Magnetococcus sp. PR-3: one gene and its partner. The protein of the gene in region 1 binds, or shares a complex with, the protein of each later gene. Links are inferred from orthologs where the notes say so. Each region holds a gene or a part of one and is shown in the gene's direction. Other genes may lie near its edges. The genes, in order: V5T57_RS06890 and eno.

Evidence for each region.
Region 2: the proteins of V5T57_RS06890 (region 1) and eno are in contact, whole or in part, in a solved structure (PDB 2FYM), measured with the Escherichia coli proteins. The link is inferred for Magnetococcus sp. PR-3 from one-to-one orthologs.

The regions. Positions count from the first base shown.
Region 1 is NZ_JBAHUQ010000008.1:109,045-125,712, forward strand. Bases 98-3,617 are described here. They hold V5T57_RS06890 (Rne/Rng family ribonuclease), read left to right. Parts: upstream 98-450; coding sequence 451-3,417; downstream 3,418-3,617. Also shown: V5T57_RS06885 (RluA family pseudouridine synthase), read right to left, coding at 1-70; V5T57_RS06900 (hypothetical protein), read left to right, coding at 4,089-4,367; V5T57_RS06905 (sulfotransferase domain-containing protein), read left to right, coding at 4,511-5,878; V5T57_RS06910 (DegQ family serine endoprotease), read right to left, coding at 5,947-7,419; V5T57_RS06915 (SoxR reducing system RseC family protein), read right to left, coding at 7,561-8,040; RNA polymerase sigma factor RpoE, read right to left, coding at 8,137-8,760; nadB (L-aspartate oxidase), read left to right, coding at 9,135-10,760; V5T57_RS06930 (bacteriohemerythrin), read right to left, coding at 10,922-11,719; V5T57_RS06935 (chemotaxis protein CheX), read right to left, coding at 12,047-12,694; V5T57_RS06940 (chemotaxis protein CheX), read right to left, coding at 12,710-13,186; V5T57_RS06945 (proline--tRNA ligase), read right to left, coding at 13,311-15,035; GTP cyclohydrolase FolE2, read right to left, coding at 15,039-15,848; V5T57_RS06955 (ATP-binding protein), read left to right, coding at 16,010-16,668. UniProt on the Escherichia coli protein: Endoribonuclease that plays a central role in RNA processing and decay. Required for the maturation of 5S and 16S rRNAs and the majority of tRNAs. Also involved in the degradation of most mRNAs.
Region 2 is NZ_JBAHUQ010000020.1:102,190-110,447, forward strand. What follows is about bases 167-3,130. They hold eno (phosphopyruvate hydratase), read left to right. Parts: upstream 167-985; coding sequence 986-2,275; downstream 2,276-3,130. Other genes in these bases: gcvPB (aminomethyl-transferring glycine dehydrogenase subunit GcvPB), read left to right, coding at 167-860; V5T57_RS12695 (MerR family transcriptional regulator), read left to right, coding at 2,775-3,130. Outside these bases: more of gcvPB, read left to right, coding at 1-166; more of V5T57_RS12695, read left to right, coding at 3,131-3,284; signal peptide peptidase SppA, read left to right, coding at 3,853-4,905; acnB (bifunctional aconitate hydratase 2/2-methylisocitrate dehydratase), read left to right, coding at 5,140-7,692; V5T57_RS12710 (VOC family protein), read left to right, coding at 7,902-8,258. UniProt on the Escherichia coli protein: Catalyzes the reversible conversion of 2-phosphoglycerate (2-PG) into phosphoenolpyruvate (PEP). It is essential for the degradation of carbohydrates via glycolysis.

The DNA.
Region 1 (16,668 bases):
GTCGGGACCCAGCATACTCTTCGTCCACAGTTACTGTACGGACACTTGTTGGTTTCGAATTTTCCGGCACGGTTCGTTGCTTTTCTTGATTGAGGTACGTAGAATCATCGCACGGAAGCTTACCGAACACGGACGTAAAAGTCCCTGTTTGAACGCACAATGCATACAATTGTTCGTTCGTGAATGTGGTATCTTCCTTATTTTAATGGTTATTTAGGAATAAAAAAGTTCTAACACAGAAAATCACAGGCCACTATTTTAAGCCTGAAGAGTACCATTCTTTAATGAATCAGTCAGTTTGGCGGATGGCACAGAGCCCCGCCTGAAAAAACATACATCGCCTCGTGCGCCATACTGTAGCCACTTAATACCTTAATCGGTGTTAACAATTAATGGGGCTACATGTTGAAGAGGCGCCGTACGATTAACCATACGGAGTTAATAATTCACATGACCAAGCGTATGCTGGTAGATGCCACCCATCCTGAAGAGGTGCGCGTCGCTATTGTCCACGATCAACGCCTGATTGATCTGGATATCGAAACCTGCACCAAGGCTCAGATCAAAGGCAACATCTACCTGGGCAGGGTTACCCGGGTCGAGCCCTCTCTACAAGCAGCCTTTGTAGACTTTAACGGTGGACGGCAGGGTTTCCTCTCCGTCAACGACGTTAACCCCAAATACTACCCTGTGCAAGAGCCCCCAGAACCTCAAGAACCTTCTGAAGCCCCTCCCGAACAACCCGCCTCAACTCAGCCTGCTGAACAAACGGAACAGCCTTCGGAATCGGCACCAGAAAACAGCGAACAACCCTCTTTGCAACCCGTGATAGCAGATGAACAAACGGAACAAGAGGAGCAAAAAGCTGAGACGGCAAAGGTTACATCTGAGCCTGAAGAAAACAGCGCAACTGGGGAACCAGGTAACACAGAAGAGCCGCCTACAGAGGCTATAGCTGAAAACAAAGCCAAAGAGCCCTCTCAAAGCGATAAAGACAAAGGTGGTGGCCGCCGCCGCCGGGGCAACGACCGCGGTGGCCGTGGTCGCCGTCGCCAAATCCCTATTCAGGATATCTTGAAAAAAGGTCAACTCCTGCTGTTGCAGGTGGTTAAAGAGGCACGCGGAACCAAAGGCGCCTCCTTAACCACCAACATCTCCCTGGCAGGGCGCTATACCGTTTTGCTCCCTGAAAACTCAGGTGGTGGTGGTATTTCCCGTAAAATCATGGATAACCAGGCTCGAAAAGCCTTGAAGACCATGCTTGCCAGCATGGAAATTCCCCAAGAGGTTAGCCTGATCATCCGTACTGCAGGTATGGAACGCACCAAGCGTGAGATCACACGGGATATGAGCTACCTGACCCGTTTATGGAAAACCATTCAGGACAAAGTGGAGACCTGTAATGGTCCTGCTTTAATCCATGAAGAGGGCGACCTGATTATCCGTACTATTCGGGATCTCTACTCCACAGAAATGGAAGAGATTCTGATTGAAGGCAATGAAGCTTACCGCCGTGGTAAGGATTTCATGCGACTGCTGATGCCCCGTTATGTCAAAGCGGTTCAACCTTATAAAGATCGCATTCCTCTTTTCTCCCGTTATCAGGTAGAGCATCAAATTGAATCGATGCATGAGCGTACCATTTCGCTCAAATCTGGTGGATACCTGGTTATTGAACCAACGGAAGCTTTGGTCTCCATTGATATCAACTCAGGGCGATCAACCAAAGAGAAGAATGTAGAAAACACCGCCTTTAAAACCAATATGCAGGCTGTTGATGAGATCGCACGCCAGCTACGCCTAAGAGATTTAGGTGGGCTGGTTGTCATTGATTTCATTGATATGGAAGAAAAAAAGCACAACAGCGAAGTAGAAAAACGCCTGAAAGAGGCTTTAAAAGGCGATCGCGCCAAAATCCAGCTCGGGAAAATTTCCCAGTTTGGTCTCATGGAGCTTTCGCGCCAACGTATGAAACCGGCTTTCAATGAGAGTAACCGTGAGGTTTGCCCGCGCTGCACAGGTCTGGGAACCATTCGTTCGGTAGAATCCACAGCCATTCGCCTGTTCCGTTGTATTGAAGAAGATACAAGTAGCGGTCGCTTTTCTAAGCTTATCTACCATGCACCTGCCGATGTTGCCAACTATCTGCACAACCATAAACGCAGACAGATGGTCGAGCTGGAAATTGAGAATGATCTTGAGCTTCTGATCGAGATTGACCCTGAGCTACAGACCCCTCATTTCCGTAAAGATCGCGTGGCACGCACCTCACAAGAAGAGCCCAATAAAGAGCGTGAAGCCAAAGAGGAAAGCAGCCCAGCCGTTCAGCCGTCGGAAGGTGAAGAAAAGAGTAGCGAGACACCTGAAGCAGGTGAAGAGGGCAAATCTGAAGGTAAAAAACGCAAGCGCCGCCGTAAACGCAAGCGTAATCGTGATCGTACAGATGGTGCTCCAGGTGAAGAGCAGCAGGAACAGAGTGGTGATAGCCCCACCCAAGAGACAGAGAGCTCTGAAGTGGTCGGTGAGACAAATGATGGTGAAGCCAGCGAAGGTGAAGCCAGTGAAGGTGAAGCATCCGCCTCTGATACTGCAGATAGCAGCGGAGACTCACCCAGCAAAAAACGTCGCCGCCGCCGTCGCCGTCGTCGGGCTGCTTCTCAGGAGGAGCAAGCCCAGACAACAGAAGCGGTCGAACAAAGTTCCGAGGCACCACAGCCACCGAGCCATGAAGAGGCCAAGCCGGTTGAGGTATCTACCTCTTCTAATGAGCCCCCTCCTCCTCCTCTACTGATTGAGGAGCAGCCGGACACACCTCAGCCTGTCTTGGTTGTACCAGAGCCAGACACCCCTCAACCCAGCATGTTTGAACCTGCTGTTGAGGCAAAAGCTGAACCTCAACCCGCTATTCAGCCTGTGGTTGAAGAGGCTGCCGCAGAAGAGGCCCCGGCCAAAGCTGTGAAAAAACCCGTGCGTAAACGGAGAAAGCCTGCGGCAAAAAAGGTTGCGGCTGAAGAGACCACAACGGAAGAGTCGGCCGAACAGCCTAAAACGGATGAGGCATCACCTACAGCTGATCAAGCAGCTGAGGAGAAGCCAAAACGTCGGCGACGGACCACGACCCCTCGCAAAAAGGCTGCCCCTAAAAAGAGCACAGAAGAGGCGACACCCGCAGAACAGTCTGAGACTGAGGTAAGCGCAGAAGCTTCATCAACACCAAGTGATGATGAGCCAGAGGTTAAGAAAAAACCAGCGGCACGCAAACCTCGCAAACGGGCAACCACCACCACCCGCAAACGCGCCCCTAAAAAAGCGGCCAAACCAAAGAGTGATGGTGACGAAGCGAGCACAGAAAAAGCTGAAAGCCCAGCAAAAGAGCCGACAACGACGGCTGAAAGCCCTTCGACTGATACAGAGTAAAAACACACTTCAGTTGACATGCACAAAAAGAGACGGCGCGATTCTTTAATCGCGCCGTCTCTTTTTTTATGACATCGCTTAAGGCATAAAAAAAGGAGAACCTAAAAGGTTCTCCTTTTTTACAGCCATGTTTGATGTGGATAGACCCACACAAGCATGTTTTCTTACAGAAGCCCAGCCAGAGAAGCGCGGCGCAGCTTCTTACGCAGACGACGAATCGCCTCGGCCTTCTTACGACGGCGGCGCTCGGAGGGCTTTTCGAAGAACTTGCGTTTCTTCATCTCGCGGAACATCCCCTCGCGGTTCATCTTCTTCTTCAGAACGCGAATAGCTTGGTCCACATTGTTATCATAGACATCAACCCGCACAGTACATCACCCCCTCTCAAGGTTTGGTTTGGGTTGTATGGAATAATCCATTAAATAAAGAAGCGCGCATACTAGCGGTTCACCCCGCCTAATGCAAGGAGAAAGCGACCCTTTTTTGATAAATATGAGATGATTTAACGCAACCATGCCGTATTAGGTCAAACAGAGATTCGGTCATCCATTTGCAACTTATTGAAAATTGAATTATTCTAAGAATAGTAAGTTGCCTAGAATGATAACGGTTGATCGAATGGAAACCTCGTAAAAATCAACGGGGAACCCATTTTCAAGAGGGGAAACATTATGGCCATTTCTGGTGTAATGGTAGGTGGTAATCTTAATCTTGCGCAAAACGCCCGACGGCTGGATCAAAACCAGCTTAACGTCAATGATATCACAGCATCTAGACAACAAACCTTAGCGGCTGATCAAACAGGACTAAACGAAAGCACCCGTCGTGTCCACAGCCTTACCCGTACTGGGGATGATGGCTTTATGGCTGAAAATGCCAGCAAAGTGGTACAGCCAGATGTAAATACGAGCGCTGCCCGCCCCGGGGGCATTATTGATATCTTTGTATAAGCTCTCTCCTTCCGTCAGAGCCTATATCACAAAAAGGCCTTGTACCCATTCGGTACAGGGCCTTTTTGCATCTCATCAGAGGCACAGGAATGGCTTTTGCATTCTAAAGCAGCAGCTTTTAATCATTAAATGAGGATGCAAACATGGCCGCGAGCGATACCACACAGGGCAACCAAGATGCGATGCTTCTGCTCTATCGAACGGCACTGCTCGCCCACAAACATGGGGATTATCAAAAGGCCGCAAAGAACTATCAACAACTGTTAGCCCATGACCCCAATCGTTCAGACATCTTGCTGCATCTCTCACACCTGGCAAAAGAGCTTAACGATCAAGATGCCGAACGGGACTATCTCAACAAATACCTCCAATTGGTGCCCACAGACCCTCATGCTTTAATACGTCAGGGTCATTTGTTCTGTTTACTCGCCCACCAGAAAAAGATGGGGCTTGAGTACCTACTGGCTGCAAAAAAGTATGCCTCAGCCAACAATGAGGTCTACCACCAGTTAGGTGCAGCTTATCTAAAGCATGAATATTATGAACAGAGTATAGAAGCTTTTAAACAAGAGCTCATGGTCAACCCTGCCAATACAAAAAGTCATATGGGGTTAGCCTTGGCCTATCTTCGCCATGATCAGGAACAGCTAAGCCGGCCACACTTTCAACAGGTCCTTAAAACAGACCCTACCTTAGTAAAGACCCATCTCCCGACCCATCAGAATGTTCCCCACCCTACGGAAGCAAAAGGGGGGGCAGGCCCCAAGCATAAATTTGTGATCTGTTCTTACCCCAAGTGTGGAACCTATTTACTCTCAGATGTGATGCGTAGCCTAACAGGCCTACAACACCACTGGCCTTCAGAAGGTATGCAGGCCATAGCTCCCGAACTGTATCAAAATATTCCAGCACAACATTTTCTGTTAGGCCACTGGTTCCCTGATCCTGAATTTGTCGCCTATTTAAAAACAAACGACTATCGGGTCATTGTACAGCTACGTGACCCAAGGGATCAGCTTGTCTCTTTTTACCATTACCAAAGCAAAACACTGTCTCACCACAGCAATCAAATGGGCAATTTATTAAGGAACATCAGCCAAAAGCAGGCTCTAAGCCTTTTATTGGCAGGCAGCTCCTTTGCCGAGCACGCCTCACTCTCCCTCACTGCGGCCATGGTGCAGTGGGTTGAGAGCTGGCAAAAGACCGACCTACCGATCCTCTTTACCCGTTTTGAAGATATGGTTAACCACAAAGCAGAGGCAGTTGGCCAACTGGCAGACTTTATTGGGATGCCCTACCATCAATCTGACCTAGATCGTGTCATTCAAGAAACAGCCTTCGAAGCCAAATCCCAAACACTAAGCAATGAGCAAGAGCCCCAAGGCTTTAAACGAAAAGGGCAAGCAGGAGATTGGCAGTCGCATTTTGATGATGATCTTAAGCACCTGACCAAAACGTTGATCGGCATGCATTTAATCGGCTGGGGATACGAAGAGGATTTTAACTGGTAGGTGTTGCACAGAACCCCTAACCAAACCAGGAGTTCTGTGGTAAAGACACAGAACCCCTGCTGGTTGGGTTATTTTACTTTTATGGGGATAAACAGTGGCTCACCATTACGGATGACATAGACCAAGGTCATGCTGTTTTTCTTAACCGTATTCAGCGCGCCAGCAAGATCATCTATGCTTTTTATCGTCTTGCGGTTGAACTGGGTAATGACATCCCCACGGTTTAAGCCCGCTGTTTGACCACTGCTGTCACCATGCACAGTGGTAATGACGACCCCCTGAATATCTTCAGGCAGCTTTAAACGTTTAACAAGCGCACTATCCATCTCTGCAACCGTCAAACCAAGCCGCTCTTTGATGGCAGCCCCATCGCTCTTTTCAGGCTCTTTACCAGATTGACCGGAACGGGAACCCTTACCTTTTTTTCCATCATTCAACTTGGCAATGCGTACCCACAGGGTGCGCTCTTTACCCCCGCGTTTAACCTTAACCGGCACCCGGGCCCCTACAGGCGTATTGGCAACAATAGCAGGCAAGGTGTTCATCTTGGTAACATGCTTACCGTTGAAGGAGATGATGACATCTTCTGAGCGAATCCCCGCTTTTGCTGCTGGGCTTTTTTCGATCACCTCAGCCACCAGCGCACCTGACCGGTCATCCAACTGCAAGGCTTCTGCTAGCTCTTTGGTAATGGTCTGAATACGTACCCCTAGCCAACCCCGCTCAACATGACCATTGCTTTTAAGCTGCTCCATCACATTACTGGCCAGATTAACCGGAATGGCAAACCCGACACCAACACTACCGCCCCCACGGGAGTAGATCGCGGTATTAATCCCCACCACTTCACCATCCAGATTAAACAGAGGGCCACCCGAGTTACCGGGATTAATGGCCGCATCGGTCTGGATAAAATTATCGTAGGGACCGGCGCCGATCACACGCCCCTTGGCAGAGATGATCCCTGCTGTCACCGTGGCTTCTAAACCAAACGGATTACCAATGGCCATCACCCAAGATCCTACCTCAGCACGGGAAGAGTTCCCTAATTTCGCCACGGCAAGAGGTTTATCCGCGCGAATTCGAATCAGTGCCAGATCTGTTTTTTTGTCTTTGCCCACAACCTCTGCACGGTACTCACTCTCATCATGCAGCTTTACGGTAATCTCCGTCGCTTTATCAATGACATGATAGTTGGTCAGAATATATCCGCTGGCATCAACAATGACCCCTGAACCCAGTGAGTTGGACTTAAAAGAACGCCCTTGATCAGGTAAGCGGTCAAAAAAATGCTTAAACAGCTCCTCAAAGGGTGTACCTTCAAAATCTTTTCGCTTCTTACCATCTGGCGATTTACTCTGACGTTTGACCGATTGGGTGGTACTGATATTGACCACCACCGGTTTCAACTTTTTAACCAATGGCACCAAATTGGGAAATCCAGCTTTGGCATGGGAGGCTTGTACACCCCCAAACATAGCTAGGGAAACCGCAAAGATGACCAATAGGATACGGTAAAAAGGGGACAAAGCAGATGTCATGGATTTCACCCTCTAAACGGATAAGCGCACTGAGCCCGGTAAAAAAACATACCTCGGCAGCACGAGCTAATGTTTAGTCTCATACAAGTAACGACTGATATGCCTTAAACGTTAGAAGGATCACAGATCCTTCGCACTGTTTCAGGCAGAAGGTACAATAGGAATACGGGTAGCGTGGACAATTGTACGGACAACAGGCATATCGTCAGGCTTGATATCCTGACCAGCATAGTAGCGACGCATCCACATGAAGACCCCTCCTAGAGCAGCCAAACCACATAGAGCCCCCACCCCTTCCGCATTTTCTACCATCATGCCCATATTCAAACCAATACTGCGTACAAAGAGAGCCACAACGAAAAGCGCGATCAGGGGGAGCAGGTAGGCCATGAAGGAGGCCGAGAGAAAAGCACCTTCACGTATTTCTAAAACGACATGATCCCCGCGTTTCGCGCCTGCTTCATTATAGGCACGGAACAGAATGGGTTTTTTACCCAGGCCACCAGAAAGCGTATTACAGCTACTTTCACCACCACAGTTGCCACAGGCACTTTTACGCTCGGTGGCAATAATGGCAAAATCACCTTCTAGCTCAACAACTTTACCTTGTTCTTGCATCATGATCAGATACCTCAACAGATGTGGGATTCAAGGCGTTTGAGTCTTGACTAAGGGAAAAGTTCGTCTAACCCTGAACAGGGCTATATAGAAATGTACTTACAGTCCGTGATTGCCAGCCAGATTACCATTAGGTACATGGTCTTTTAGCTTATTGACGATCTCTTGCCGACCACGGAAAATACGTGAGCGTACCGTACCAATGGGGCAATCCATGATCTCTGCAATCTCTTCGTAGGATTTACCTTCCAGATCGCGCAGAGCAATAGCCTGTTTCATGGTTGGGGCCAGCTCATCAATGGCAATTTTTAATGCATCCATCAACTCGCCACGGAGCACCTGATTTTCAGGGGTATCGTAATCACGCAGCTGGGGAGAGAGTCGATCGGCATCTTCAAAGTCCAGGTCACTCATGGGGACACCACGATCCTGGGACATCACAAAGTTTTTAGCCGTGTTAACCGCAATACGGTAGAGCCAAGTATAAAAAGCGGCATCGCCCCTAAAATGGTGCAAAGCACGATAGGCCTTCAGGAAGGCCTCTTGCGTTAAGTCCTGAACACGCACAGGGTCTGAAACTGTACGGGAGATCACAGAGGCTACCCTGCCCTGGTATTTACGTACCAGGACCTCATAGGCTTTTTTGTCGCCCTCTTTAGCCTTATCGACCAGGATGCTGTCCGCTTCGTTCACGCCATTACCTGCCAGTTGCCAACGCGCCACCCCAATTAAGCCGAGGCGCCATTGATGAAATTGGGAGTCTGGATACTAGCATGGCTTCCAAGCATTTGCACCACCCGTATAGGGGGTTGCGATAAATTTCTTTATTAGGCCACCTGTCATCATCCATCCCTATTTCAGGATGGAAACCGACTTATCCACCCAAACAAACGCGGTTTGCTTTGCACACCTGTCAGATTGGAGTACAGTAGAGGACCGATTATGACGATAGTATGTCGGATAAATCACTGTTTGGAACCTCCTTATTACGATGACCTAAGGAGAGCTCCCTCTTAATACCCTATCATTAAGGATGATCCCGTTTTATTAGGGTAATGCAGGCGAGCACGGTTCAAGGGGCTTTAAGGAATCTCATGATGGTTAGTAATCAAGATCGCCGTTTTGTAAGCGATTTTCTTATTCTAGGTGGTGGTTCTGCCGGTTTGGACCTTGCAATTCGCTTGGCAAAGCACGGCAAAGTTTTAGTCCTGACCAAAGCCCCTATTGGTGAATCCAACAGTATGATGGCCCAAGGTGGTATCGCGGCCGTGCTGGATGAGGATGACAGCTCAATCCTGCATTATGAAGATACCATGACAGCAGGGGCTGGGCTCTGCCAACCCAAAGCTGTTCGCCATGTGGTTGAAAATGGTGCCCGTGTTATCCAACACCTTATTGATATTGGCACCCCTTTTGATAAAAACGGGGATTCAAGCAGTGGCTACCACTTAACCCGTGAAGGTGGCCACAGCCGTCGTCGGGTAATTCATGCGGCAGATGCCACAGGCCGTGCCATGATGGAGACCTTAATTAGTAAGGCTCAGGCTCACCCTAATATCGAGATCTTACCCAACCAGATCGCGATTGATCTGATTACAGCCCATAAACTTGGACACTTTGTACCCAGTGAACACGATCGCTGCTTCGGTTGTTATGCACTGGATACTGAGAAAGATGTTATTCGGACCTACCAAGCACGCTTTACCATTTTAGCCAGTGGCGGTGCAGGCAAGGTCTATCTTTATACATCCAACCCTGACACGGCAACGGGGGACGGTATCGCCATGGCCTACCGGGCAGGATGTCGTGTTTCCAATATGGAGTTCATTCAGTTTCACCCCACCTGCCTTTATCACCCTCAGGCCAAATCCTTTTTGGTCTCTGAGGCTGTACGTGGAGAAGGTGGGCATTTGCTTCTGGCAGATGGCACGCGCTTTATGGAGCGTCATCATCCACGCAAAGAGTTAGCCCCACGGGATATCGTAGCCCGCGCCATCGACTATGAGATGAAGCGCACGGGACAAGAGTGCGTGCACTTGGATATCACCCATAAAGGGGCTGACTTTATCAAAAGCCACTTCCCCACCATCTATGAAAAGTGTCTTGAGTTTGGTATTGATATGACCAAAGAACCCATTCCGGTGGTGCCTGCAGCGCACTATACATGCGGTGGGGTTGTGACTGATCTTCATGGTAAAACGGATATGGATGGTCTCTATGCCATTGGAGAGGTTGCCAGCACAGGTCTGCACGGTGCCAACCGGCTTGCCTCTAACTCTCTGCTGGAGTGTTTGGTTTTTTCAGAGGCTGCCTATAACGACATTTTAAGTAAGCTGTTCTGCGATGATCGACCGGTACTCTCCCGACTGCCTCTTTGGGATAGTTATGAAGCAGGTAACTGTGAGGAAGAGATTCTCATTGCCCATGATTGGCAGGAGATCCGACGCTTTATGTGGGACTATGTGGGTATTGTGCGCAGCAACCAGCGCCTAGCCCGTGCCCGCCGCCGGATAGAAATGGTCATGCAGGAGATCAATGAATATTACTGGAACTGTAAAGTCAGCCAGAACCTGATTGAACTGCGCAACTTGGCTCTGGTAGCCAATCTGATTATTCGGAGCTCTTTGCACCGTAAAGAGAGCCGTGGCCTGCACTTCACCACCGATTATCCAGAGCGTAATGATGAGGATTGGTCGAAAGATACCATCCTACCCATCGAATAAGAGTTACTCAATGCGTTTCAGGCCAGGGTTCTTTGGCCTAACGGATCAAAAACGCTCTATCAGTGGCCTGTGATAGAGCATTGTCCATTTTTTGTCTTACAAGCCTTTATAGCCCCCCATTTTCATGAGCCAAAATCTTATGAAAATGAGGGGGCTTTTTCTTAGGCAGCCGGTTGTGCCTTGATCCAAATAATCGCTTTCATATCATACTCAAGAATATGTGGAAGCAATTTATTCTTGACCCACTCCTCGGCCTCGAGAATAGGGTTATCCAACAGGTAATAATCGTCATAGAGTAAAGAGATATCCTTGTAGAGCTGCTTGTGAAACTCTTTATGCTCATCCAAGGTTTCTAAACGGGAAGCGGTGTAAAACTCAATTTCATCACTAAAATGAAATTCCGTATAATCCAGCAGTGCATGCAAGGCCTTTTTGCCATCCTCTTGCCCAGCCCCCTGCTCGTTCAGATGATGAAGTTCATTGTAGAGATCAAACAGCTTTTGATGCTGCTCATCAATGGTGTCATCCCCCACATTATAGCTGCTCTCCCACTTTAGAGCCTCTTTTCGGTTCAAGACACGCATGGCCTCCATATCCTGCTCAAGAATATGTGGCAACAGCAACGTACGGATCCACTCTTCCGCTTCAAAAACTGGATTTTCCAGCGTGTTATAATCTTTATAGAGCCCAAGCAGCTTGCCATGCAGATCTCTGTGCAACAGCTTATGGTTTTCAAGCGTGGGTAACTCAGAGGCCGTATAAAATTCAATTTCATCGGTAAAATGCACATCGGTATAATCAAGAAGCTCTAAAAATGCCTGTTCACCATCTTCTTTGCTTGCACCGCTCTCCACCAAGGCATAAAGACGATTAAAAATATCAAATAACTTCTGATGTTGCTGGTCGATGGTCTCATCACCAACATTATAGGAAGCATCCCACTGAACAATTGATTCCATTAACCCCACCCTTCGCTCATTTTTACAGCCCTAAACCTACTCATCATCTAGCCGACCACACCCCTCTAGACCTGATCAAACTATCTCATACCAGCCACAAAGATCAATATGGATAAACAGCTATAAATTGTACTGTGCAGCTTAAACAGAAGAGAGGATCGTCGGATGGTTTAAAACCGTTCAAAAACCAGTCAGACAACGACCCTCACACCGTTAAACCATGATTGGTCAACACCCCACATATAAGCCAAGACATCACAGGGCAAAAAAAAGATGCCCCCGGAAGAAGACATCTTTCTTGTACGCTAACACCCTTTTGGTAACCGGTCAGACAGGTCCGGTTTGAACCTGCTCAATCGCTTCTTGGATGACCCGCTCAGCCACCGCAGGTAGCTGTTCTTGCACCAAGGGTCGAGCCAGTTCATCAACCAACTGTTCCAAAGAGCTGTTCAGGCTCTCTTTAATCTCCAAAACATGCGGTGGATCTTCCACTTTCTCTTCAATGGCATCGGCGGCACCAACATCAAAGTAGATTTCACAGAAAAAGGGCTCACCTTCAAGGTGAAAAACCTGGTGAACCACCTCAAACCCTGTGGCACCTTCCACTTCATAGCTCGAGCCCTTTACAACCATAGGGGGGCTCATACCAATGGCACCAAGATCCTCTTCCAAACGGGACTGAATACCACCAGCAACCATATTGGCCATTTCACCAAAACCATCCTGCATTTCGGCATCCATCTCATCACGCTCCTCCCCCATCAAAGCACCCGCAACTTTAAGGGCACCTGAGGTAGGGGCAGAGAGACGCACACTGCCTTCCAGGTTTTGGTTATAACCCACAACGGCACAGATATTTTCATCCATACCGGTACGGCCTTCCCCACCAACACCAGACTCCAACTCCATGAAGAGCATGGTTTCGACGATCTCATGGACCGCTTCTTTGACTGCCGTAATCAATCGATCATGCATGGTCGATCACCTATCTTACATACGTTCCAAGGACTCAATATCATAGAAGATATGCACACAGAACGCTAAACCGTTGAGGATAAAGTCCTGACTTACACAAGCGTAATGTTTTTCACTACGTACCTTGTGTCCCTCCCCCTGAATAACCACCGGGGTACTAAGTTTTACCGGACCTAGCTGTGCTTCTAAGCGGCTTTGCATGCCACCGGCCATCATGTTGGCCATTTCGCAGAAGGCATCTTCCATCTCATCATCCATCTGCTCACGCTCTTCACCCAACAGGGCGCCTGCAAGTGCGATCGCGCCACCCTCTGGAGCTGAGAGAGCAAAGCTGCCTTTAAGGCTTTCACTGTAGCCTAAAACAGCACTATACGCCACGGTCAGTGGTGAGTTCCCCTTACGCCACTCCCCTTGCTGTACCTCTGTAAAGAGCATGGTCTCGGCAATCTCCTGCACAGCCTCCCGAAGAGCCCCCAAAAACCGTTCTGCCATGATGCTTCCCCTTACCAAAATCCATGCAAGCTAAAAAGATGTAAAAAGAGAGGCCTAAAGATAGGCCCCTCTTGATCACTTGTTTTCAAAAAACACTTACGTAACCCTAACGTTAGCGGTTCACCTATTTTTCGTCAACCATTCGCTGCAAAAGTGTCGATACAACCGCATCCACAGGAATTTTTTCCACCTCTCCACTACGGCGGTTCTTAACCTCACAAACCCCCTCTTTAAAGCTACGCCCCCCAACCAAAATTCGGTAGGGCGCCCCGAGCAGGTCAGCATCCTTAAATTTAAAACCAGCCCGTTCATCACGGTCATCAAGCAAGACATCCAGGTTACCATTTTGAAGCTGAGTGGTAATCTCTTCGGCCTTTGCCATCGCTTCCGTCTCTTTGGGGTTCATCACCACCACTTCAACCTCAAAGGGGGCGATGGCGAGCGGCCAGATAATGCCATTGTCATCATGGTTCTGTTCAATGGCAGCGGCAACGATACGGGAGACACCAATACCATAACAGCCCATAATCAGAGGTTTCTCTTTACCACTTTCATCCAGTACTTTTACACCCATGGACTCTGAGTATTTGTAACCCAGCTTAAAGACGTGACCAACCTCAATACCACGGCTTAACTCCATACTGCCAGGTCCACAACGGGGGCAACCGTCACCCACCTCAACATTGCGTAAATCCACAAAATCAGGCTTGGGGAGGTCACGTTCCCAGTTTACACCGGTCAGGTGGAACCCAGACTCATTGGCACCACAGACCATATTTTGGGCTTCACGCAGGGCACTGTCTGCTAAAATTTTCACCGGCTTTTTAAATACATCCGTACCAACTGCCCCCAAATAGCCCACAGGGGCACCCAGCTCTTCAGCCGCTTTTTCAGGTGCTGGAATTTCACCAAAAGGTGCTGTGGCATTTTTGGCTTTCACCTCATTAAGCTCATGATCCCCGCGCAGTAACAGCAGATACCACTGATCTTCTTCTGGATCATGCCAGGTCAGGCATTTAACTGTCTGGGCTTTATCCATATTCAGAAAAGCTGCGACATCCTCAATACTCTTTTGATCCGGTGTCGCGACCTTTTCCATGGCCTGCTCGTCACCGGTATCAATCTCAGCAGCAACCCCAAAGGCTTTTTCCAAGTTGGCGGCATATTGACAATGGCTACAGGAGGCAATGACATCCTCACCAGATTGAGCCAGCACATGGAACTCATGGGATGAGGCACCACCAATGGAGCCCGTATCTGCTTCAACCGGTCTAAACTTAAGGCTCAAACGGTTAAAGATGCTGTTATAAGCCTCAAACATAACGTTGTAGCTTTTATCCAGCGCCTTTTCATTGATATCAAAGGAGTAGGCATCCTTCATCAAAAATTCCCGACCACGCATAATGCCAAAACGCGGGCGCACCTCATCACGGAACTTGGTCTGGATTTGATAAAAATTGGCAGGAAGCTGCTTGTAAGAGTGGATCTCACGACGAACCAGATCGGAGATGACCTCCTCATGGGTCGGCCCATAACAGAACGCACGGTTGTGCCGGTCATTGATGCGCAGCAACTCCTTGCCATACATCTTCCAGCGCCCTGACTCTTCCCACAGCTCCGCAGGCTGGATAGAGGGCATCAACACCTCTTGTGCACCCGCTTTATCCATCTCCTGACGGACAATATTTTCTACCTTACGAAGAACTTTCAGCCCCAAGGGCAGCCAGGTATAGATACCCGCCCCCAACTGGCGGATAAGCCCCGCCCGAAGCATTAACTTATGGGAGATTACCTGAGCCTCGTTGGGCTCCTCCTTCATCGTGGGAATAAGGGTCTGGCTGAAACGCATGACTTAGCTCCGCTGGCCGCCTTCGATAAAGGCATAGGCCGAATGGTTATGAATCGATTCAAAGTTTTCTGACTCCACAGCAAACCAACTGATGCGTTCATCGTGGGTCAATTCTTCGGCCAGATCACGCACCATGTCTTCCACAAACTTGGGGTTTTCATAGGCCTTTTCTGTCACATATTTTTCGTCTGGACGCTTAAGGATGGTGAACAGCTCACAGGAAGCATTGCGCTCTACCAGATCCACAATCTCTTCAATCCAGACAAATTCACTAAACTGCACGGACACCTTTACATGAGAACGCTGATTATGCGCACCATACTCACTAATCTCTTTGGAGCAGGGGCATAGCGAGGTTACCGGCACCTCGACTGTAAGGGTCAGTTGGTAGACATCTCCACGAATGACACCAGAAAAATGAACCCGATAGTCCATCAGTGCTTCGACACCGGAAACGGGGGCTTTTTTGGTCACAAAGTAGGGAAAATCCAGTTCAATATGGGCTTGCTCAGCATCCAACCGTTGCCGAACCTCTTTAAGCAAACCCGGCAGGTTTTCAATAGAGATCGCCCGCTTGTTCTCAGCCAACACCTCTAAAAACCGGGACATATGCGTCCCTTTAAACTGGTGGGGCAAGTTTACATACATATTGATACGTGCCGTTGTTGATTGACTGCCCACACTGCGATCCTTGACCACAATGGGATAGCGGATATTCTTCACACCCACTTTATCAATATCTAAACGGCGATGATCCTGACGAGATTGTACATCGGTCAGGGGCAGCTGACAGTTGTTCACATTTTGATCCATGAGACGGTATCTTCCACACTCTTGGCGTTACTGCCGAAGAGCTCATACGCACAAAAATGGCCCTACAGAGTCATTGCGTAGCGACCACAGAATTCACCATAATAGGGGATTTCCACTTCGGGCAAAAGCCTCCATTACAGGAAAAGAGCAGAGATACGGTTATGAACATAGGACAGATTGCTGAGCGACGAACCCTATCCCGCCTAATGGCTACCTTGGAACGCTTTCTTAGCCGAGGGGAAGATGATCTTGCACCAGATGCGGCAACACTGTCTCACTGCCATACCTACCGCTGGGTCCCTAAACCCCATGGCGGCTTCCGCTGGGTTGCGGTGAACCATCGAGATACCATCGAACTGGGCCATTTACTGGGCATTGATCGGGTTAAACAGATCTTAACCCGCAATACCCAACAGTTTGTACAGGGACATGACGCCAACCACGCCCTGTTATGGGGGAGCCGGGGAACCGGTAAATCCTCTTTGGTCAAAGCTTTGGGAAACCGCTTTGGGCCACAAGGATTACGTCTTATTGAGGTGCAGAAAGAGGATCTGATGCATCTACCACGCTTACTAGGACAGATCCGTCCCCTACCCTATCGCTTTATTCTCTTTTGCGATGATCTCTCTTTTGAGGAGAGTGAAGTCTCCTACAAATCCCTAAAAGCGATCCTTGAGGGTGGCCTTGAAGCCAAACCTGAGAACCTTTTAATCTACGCCACATCCAACCGTCGTCACCTCATGCCCAAACACTTTGCAGATCAAGGTCCGCAAGTGGATGATGAGATGCATCCCCAAGAGCGTATGGAAGAGCGAATCAG
Region 2 (8,258 bases), on another replicon or contig:
CACAAACCGCTGGGTTAATGTTGACCAACCCCTCAACCCTAGGGGTGTTTGAACGTTCGGTTGGTGTAATCGCCCGCATTGTGCACGATGCAGGGGGCCTGCTTTACTATGATGGTGCCAATTTAAATGCCATTGCAGGTCGTGTCCGACCTGGTGAAATGGGGTTTGATGCCATCCATATCAATGTGCATAAAACCTTTGCGACCCCTCATGGTGGGGGGGGTCCTGGGGCTGGCCCGGTTGGTGTGAGTGCTCGACTAAAACCTTTTCTCCCCACCCCGCGTATTGTCAAACAGGGGGCCAAGTATGCGTTGTTGGAGTCAGATAATTGCCCAGACTCTATCGGCCGTATGGGCACGTTTGGTGGGAATATTGGGGTGTTGTTACGGGCCCACGCCTACCTGTATATGATTGGTCGGGAAGGGGTGCGACGTTTGGGCGACTACGCCACCTTAAATGCCAACTATCTGATGGCCAAATTGAAGGCAGCAGGGTTTAAACCCGCCTATGATGGGCGCCGAGCCACCCATGAGTTTATTATTACGCTTAAAGAGGAAGCCGATGCCTACAGTTTAACGGCTTTAAATATGGCGAAGCGTTTGCTCGATTATGGTTTTTACGCCCCAACCATCTATTTTCCACTGATGGTGCCCGAATGTCTGCTTATTGAACCGACTGAGACGGAGAGCCACGAAGAGTTGGACCGTTTTGTAGAAGCGATGGTGGCCATACGCAAAGAAGCGCAGGAAAGTCCCGATCTTGTCAAAAACGCACCTTATAATACCCCCGTTCGTCGGTTGGATGAGACCCGAGCGGCGCGTAAACCTGATCTCATTTGGACAGGCCCCCAAGAACTTTAATGGGGTGAGGGCTTTTTTTCTATTGAATGGTCCTGAGAACCTGTTTAGAACACTGAGCAGTATTTGATGTTGTGTTAATCAACCAGCCAACCACTAATCCGCTTACCCGGAGACGGAGTACGAAGATGAGCAGTATCGTAGAGATCCACGGTCGTGAAGTCATCGATTCCCGAGGCAACCCCACTGTTGAAGTGGACGTATACACAGAAGATGGTGGTTTTGGCCGTGCCGCTGTGCCATCAGGGGCCTCCACAGGTTCTCGTGAAGCTGTGGAATTACGCGATGGTGATAAAAGCCGCTACCTGGGTAAAGGTGTGCTGAAAGCTGTAGAGGCGGTAAATACCGTTTTGGCTGAGGCCATTCTGGGTATGGAAGTTGCCGATCAAAAAGGTATTGATACTGCGATGATCGCAGTAGATGGTACTGAGAATAAGAGCAAGCTTGGTGCAAATGCCATTTTGGGTGTCTCTATGGCGGTAGCCAAAGCGGCTGCGGATGAGTGTGATCTGCCACTTTACCGTTATCTGGGAGGGACCAATACATCCCTGTTACCTCTACCGATGATGAACATCATCAATGGTGGCGCCCATGCTGACAACAATGTGGATATTCAGGAATTCATGGTCATGCCCGTTTCGGCCAGCTCCTGTACCGAAGCCATCCGTATGGGGGCTGAGATCTTTCATAGCCTGAAAAAAGTGCTTAAGGGTAAAGGCTTGAACACCGCTGTGGGTGATGAGGGTGGTTTTGCCCCTGACTTGGGTTCCAATGAAGAAGCTTTGAAAGTCATTATGGAAGCCATTGAGGCTGCAGGTTTCAAGGCGGGTGAAGATATTCAACTGGCTTTGGATTGTGCCTCTTCTGAGTTCTACAATAAAGAGACTGGTAACTACGATCTGACCGGTGAAGGTCGTGTTTTAACTAAAGAGCAGCTGGTGAGCTTCTACGAAGAGCTGGTCTCCAAGTACCCCATTATCTCCATTGAAGATGGATTTGATGAGAGTGACTGGGACGGTTGGAAGTTGATGACCGATGCACTGGGTAGCAAGATTCAGTTGGTTGGTGATGACCTGTTTGTAACCAACTCAAAAATCTTGGCAGAGGGCATTGAGAAGAGTATTGGTAACTCCATTCTGGTTAAGGTTAACCAAATTGGTACCCTAACTGAGACCTTTGAAGCTGTTGAGATGGCTCAGCGTGCTGGTTATACCGCTGTGATCTCTCATCGTTCCGGTGAAACCGAAGATGCCACCATTGCGGATATCTCGGTTGCGCTCAATGCTGGTCAGATCAAAACAGGCTCTATGAGCCGTTCAGACCGTATTGCCAAATACAATCAGCTGATCCGTATTGAGGAAGAGCTGGGTGATATGGCCCGTTTTGAAGGGATGAAAGTGTTCTACAACCTACGCTAATGTGGGTAGTGGAAATTAAAAAGCAGGGTATTACCCGGCTAAGAAATGAAAAAAGGGTCCCTATTGGGACCCTTTTTTTGTGTAAAACTGGTTGTCATTGGAAAAGGTGTTACAAAAAAAGTTTGTTACAGTTCTGTTGATGGATGGCATAGATGGTGTGTATGAAGAATCGTAACCTGTTGGTATCAATATGTCTTAAAACAGATTTACTGAACTTTCTGCAAAACTAAGCAAAGCTTTAAAATATAGGCACCTTCTAATAATGAAGAGAATGTTAAAATTTATATTGAAGCGGCAAATTGATATTGTTACGGTGAACTATAAATTGTTTTACAAATTTTACAATTGAAGTACCTAAAGAAACAAAACGTCCGTGTTGGCTCTTGTTCGTTGGGGGAAGCCAGTAGGTCGTTTTGACTCAATGTCTGTTGGGGAATAGATCTTGGGGTTAGGGCGTCAGCCCGTCACCAGTGTAGAAAGGGTTGGAGGGAAAATTATCATGCTAAATCACTATACCACTGCTGTAGATTCGACGGATGAGCGTATTCCACCGGATCAGATGGTAAAAATTGGGGTGGTGGCTAAACGGTTGGGGGTTTCCATCCGTACCATCCATATGTATGAGCGCGAAGGGCTTTTTATTGCCTATAAAAATAATGCAGGGACACGTTATTTTACGGAGCGGGATGTTGAATGGTTAATTGAAATTCGCAAGCTTATTAAATCCGGTATCAGTATTGCGGGGATCCGCCGGTTGATGTCGCTGATCCCTTGTTGGGAGAGCAAAAAATGCTCGTTCCATAACAAGCATAACTGTCCGGTGATTGAAGACAATCAACTGCCATGCTGGGCCAACAAAGATAATCTTTGTGATCACTCGGGGCAGGAGTGCCGTGATTGTGAAGTGTATGAAATGCGTTTCTGCATCAGTAAACTTAAAAATTATATCGATATCCGCTTTAAAGAGGACTCCGCAGCAGAGCTGATCAAGGGTGGTCTTCCACAGTAGGGGCTATGAGTGTGGATAGAAAAAAGCACGTGAGCCTTCAAGGTTCGCGTGCTTTTTTTTTGTCGCTACAGGTCGGGCTCCATACAACTTAATTGATGTAGGGGTTGAGTTTGGTAGGGATGATATGCGGGGTTGGTGTGCATTAAATATGGGGAAAAGCTGTGTGGGAAGACGGTTTCCCTTAAGCTACTCTAGGCTCTTTAGGTCCCTTATTTGATGGCATATGAATGGTGCGTCAGTAATAAAGAAGGTGCTGAAGCGCCAGCTGGGTGGGTGAGTGTGGGTCTGGCTGTTTCAGAAGGCCGGTACATTAAATAATTTTTTAAATGCATCATAAAAAAGAAGATGATCGAAAAAAAGCCTGTAAAGGCAAAGAGTAGTGACAGGGAAGGGTAAGGGCAACCGTGGGGGCGGATGGTTCTTCCTTGGAAAATAGTAGATTAACAGCATATTCTAATGATTTAGGATTCATGATGAAATGGCTTAAAGCCGTTTTCTGTCTATCTCAAACCGTGTACACTGCATGCGGTTTGGCTCATTCCACCATAAACAAAATGTATGGGTGATTATGTCTGATTGGCATGAACCATCGCTAGAAGATAAAGCGGAACCTCCAAAGCCCGCTGTTTCAGAATCTGAAACACAGCTGCGACGTGTGTTGAGTGCGATGGAGGAGAGTCGCTTTGCTGAACGGACTATGCTGGAGAGCTTGGTCAAAGAGGGCATGACAGAGCAGAAAAAGCAGAGACGAGGGAAAAACCTCTTTCGGCTTTTTATTGCGCTATACCTAATCGCGACCATGGTTCTGCTGAATGCAGATGGGTTTGAAGAGAGTAGCGCATCGTTAGGGGATGAACCTCATGTGGCAGTGGTTACCCTGGCTGGGGCGATCATGCCAGAGTCAGAGGTCGATGCTGAAACCGTGATGAAAACCCTGCGGGAAGCCTTTGAGGATAAAAATACCAAGGCTGTCATTCTTCGCATCAACAGCCCAGGTGGTAGCCCTGTGCAGGCTGGTATGATCTTTGATGAGATCAAACGGCTTCGTGCCAAGTATAAAGAGATTAAACTCTATGCTGCTCTGGAGGATCTGTGTGCCTCGGGTGGTTACTATGTGGCAGCAGCTGCCGATGAGATTTATGCCGATAAAGCGACCCTTGTCGGGTCTATCGGGGTCATCATGAAAGGCTTTGGCCTGGAAAAGTTGGCTGAGAATGTTGGCTTGGAAAATCGAACATTGACAGCCGGTAGCCATAAGGCCTTTTTGGACCCCCTAGCACCGGTGGATGATCAAGAGAAAGCCCACGCCCAAGGGCTGCTTAACCAAATTCATAAGCAGTTTATTCAGGTGGTTAAGAAAGGGCGAGGTGATCGCTTAAAAGCTGATGATCAGGCGCTGTTCAACGGTTTGATCTGGACGGGTGAGGAGGCTCTGGAGCTTGGCTTGGTTGATGGGTTAGGCTCTGTAGAGTGGCTAGCTAGAGAGAAAATTAAGATTACGGATCTTATGGAGTTTGAGCGGGATCAAGATTGGTCCGACCGTTTTTTTAAGGAGCTCTCTAGCGGTACAGCCAGCATGTTGATGCAGGTGCAACAACGTGCCCCCTATATGGGTATGTGAGTGAAAAAAGACCGTTGAAAGTGCACCGAGGGGTCTTGTGAAAAGGAAGAAAAGCATCCTTTTTACCAACGGAGACTTTACTTCCGGGCTCAAGTTGCCTATATAACTTGCTACCGGAGCGAAATCCCCACCATTTATCCCAGTGATGGATTTAGGGTGGGGCAAAACGGGCTACACCCTGTAGCCCAAAGCCAGTGTCCGGCGCGTAAGGGCGCGCCACAATGGAGGTTTTCAATGCTTGAAGCTTATCGCCAACATGTCGCCGAACGTGAAGCTGAAGGGGTGCCCCCGCTTCCCTTGAACGCCCAGCAGACCGCGGATCTGGTGGAACTGCTTAAAAATCCCCCCGCAGGTGAGGCAGACACACTGCTGGACTTGATCAAAAATCAAGTACCACCAGGTGTGGATGACGCCTCCAAGGTGAAGGCAGAATTTTTGGGTGAGGTGGCCAAAGGAACTGTGGCCTGCTCCCTAATCGACCGTGCTGAGGCAACAAAACTACTTGGTACCATGGTGGGTGGCTATAATGTTCAGTCCCTCATCGATTTACTGGATGATGCAGAAATGGCTGCTGGTGCTGTTGATGCGCTTTCTGCAACACTGCTGGTCTATGATGCCTTTGCTGAAGTGGCTGAAAAATCAAAGAGTAATGCCAGTGCAAAACAGGTCATGGAAAACTGGGCCAACGCCACTTGGTTTACCAGCCGTCCTGAGATGCCAGAAGAGGTAACGGTTACGGTCTTTAAGGTTGAGGGCGAGACCAACACTGACGATCTCTCCCCTGCCTCTGAAGCTTGGAGTCGTCCTGACATTCCCGTGCACGCCAAAGCTATGTTGGTTAACCGCATGGAAGGTGGCCTTGAGCAGCTGATTGAGCTTAAAGGCAAGGGACACCCTGTAGCGTATGTTGGTGATGTGGTCGGTACGGGTTCTTCCCGTAAATCGGCAGCCAACTCTGTAATTTGGCACACAGGTAACGACATTCCTTACGTACCCGGTAAGCGTACCGGTGGTGTGGTAATCGGTGGAACCATTGCCCCAATCTTCTTCAATACGGCTGAAGATTCAGGCATGTTACCCATTCAGTGTGATGTAACGGCACTGAATACGGGTGATGTGGTTACCATCAATACCAAATCTGGTGAAATCACCCGTGATGGTGCGGTTGTTACCTCCTTTGATCTTAAGCCCAACACACTGGCTGACGAAGTACGTGCCGGTGGCCGTGTGAACCTGATTATTGGTCGTAAGTTGACCACTCAGGCTCGCGAAGCCCTGGGTCTGGGTGAGATTGACCTATTCACCGATCCTGTGCAGCCCGAAGATACGGGTAAGGGCTTTACCCTGGCACAGAAAATGGTGGGTAAGGCTGTGGGTAAAACCGGTGTTCGCCCTGGCGAGTACTGTGAACCTAAGATGACCACGGTTGGTTCTCAGGATACCACTGGTCCGATGACCCGTGATGAGATCAAAGAGCTGGCTTGCCTGAAGTACTCTGCTGACTTCACGGTTCAATCCTTCTGCCACACGGCGGCTTATCCCAAGTCAGTCGATATCACCACACACAACACGCTGGGTCAGTTCTTTGAAGACCGTGATGGTGTTGCGCTGCGTGTGGGTGATGGTGTGATCCACAGCTGGCTGAACCGCTTCTGCATGCCTGATACCGTCGGTACGGGTGGTGATAGCCACACCCGTTTCCCCATCGGTATCTCTTTCCCTGCAGGGTCTGGTTTGGTGGCTTTTGCCGCAGCCACAGGTTCTATGCCTTTGGTGATGCCTGAATCTGTTCTGGTGCGCTTTAAAGGTGACCTGCAGCCTGGTATTACCCTGCGTGATGTCGTGAACGTCATCCCCTGGGCTGCGATCCAGAACGGTATGTTGACGGTTGAGAAAAAGGGTAAGAAGAACGTCTATGCTGGCCGTGTTCTGGAAATTGAAGGTCTGCCTAATCTCAAAGTAGAGCAAGCTTTTGAGTTGGCGGATGCTTCGGCCGAGCGTTCCGCAGCTGCTTGTACCGTTCATCTGGACAAAGAGCCTGTTATTGAATACATGAGCTCCAACGTCACCTTGATGAAGAACATGCTTAACCGTGGTTACGGTCATGCGGACACCATCCAAGCACGTGTGGATGCCATGGAAGCTTGGTTGGCCAATCCTGAACTGCTCCAGCCCGATGCCGATGCCGAGTATGCAGAGATCATCGAAATTGATCTTTCTGAGATCAAAGAGCCTATCGTCTGCTGCCCCAACGATCCAGACGATGTAAAGCTGCTCAGCGAAGTTGCTGGTAACCCCATTGATGAGATCTTCTTGGGTTCCTGCATGACCAACATCGGTCACTTCCGTGCAGCGGCTAAGGTGCTGGATGGTCAGCCCCAGGTACCTGGTCGTATGTGGGTTGCTCCACCGACCCGTATGGATGAGCAGCAGCTGATTGAAGAGGGTGTTTACAGCATCTTTGGTAAAGCTGGTGCCCGTATGGAAATGCCGGGTTGTTCCCTGTGCATGGGTAACCAAGCTCGGGTACGGGATAATGCGGTTGTCTTCTCAACCTCTACCCGTAACTTTGATAACCGACTGGGTAAGGGTGCCCAAGTTTACCTGGGTAGCGCAGAGCTGGCAGCGGTGACGGCGTTGAAGGGTAAAATTCCAACACCCGCTGAGTACCTTGAGATCTCTAAGGATCGTATTGATCCTCATGCAGATGATCTCTACCGCTACCTCAACTTCCATGAAATTGAGGACTATGAGAACAATGGTGTGATCCCTATCACAGCAGCTTGATCTCACGTGGTTAGCGTGACTTGATAAAAACCCGGTAATCTTTGGTTACCGGGTTTTTTTTGCGATAGCTAAGCTGCTTATATAAAAAAATAGTGGATTGGTCCCATTTTTTAAGGCACCTTTAATTCGGAAGAAAGACCCCCTGTACAATCTGAGGCTGTTTGAGACTAAGAGCAGTCCAGGTACTGTACCTTTGTTGGAGTCAAAAAATGGGTATCTATGAGTATACCGGTGTCCACCATGTGGCGTTTGCCACACCTGACATCGATGCAACTGTTCGTTTCTGGCGGGACCTGTTAGGCATGCGTTTGGTTTATGCCTATGGTCGGCCAGGTTATCGGCAGTACTTTTTTGAAGTCTCTGGTGATTCACGCATCTCGTTCTTTGAGTGGCCAGAGGTGGAAAAAATACCGTTACGCCGTCATGGTGACCCTGTTAACGGTGCTTTTGCTTTTGATCATATCTCCATTGGTGTGGAGAATGATAATAAGCTGTGGGATATGATGGGTCGCTTAGAAGGGGCGGAAATCCCTTGTAGTGATGTTATCGATCATGGCTATTTCCAC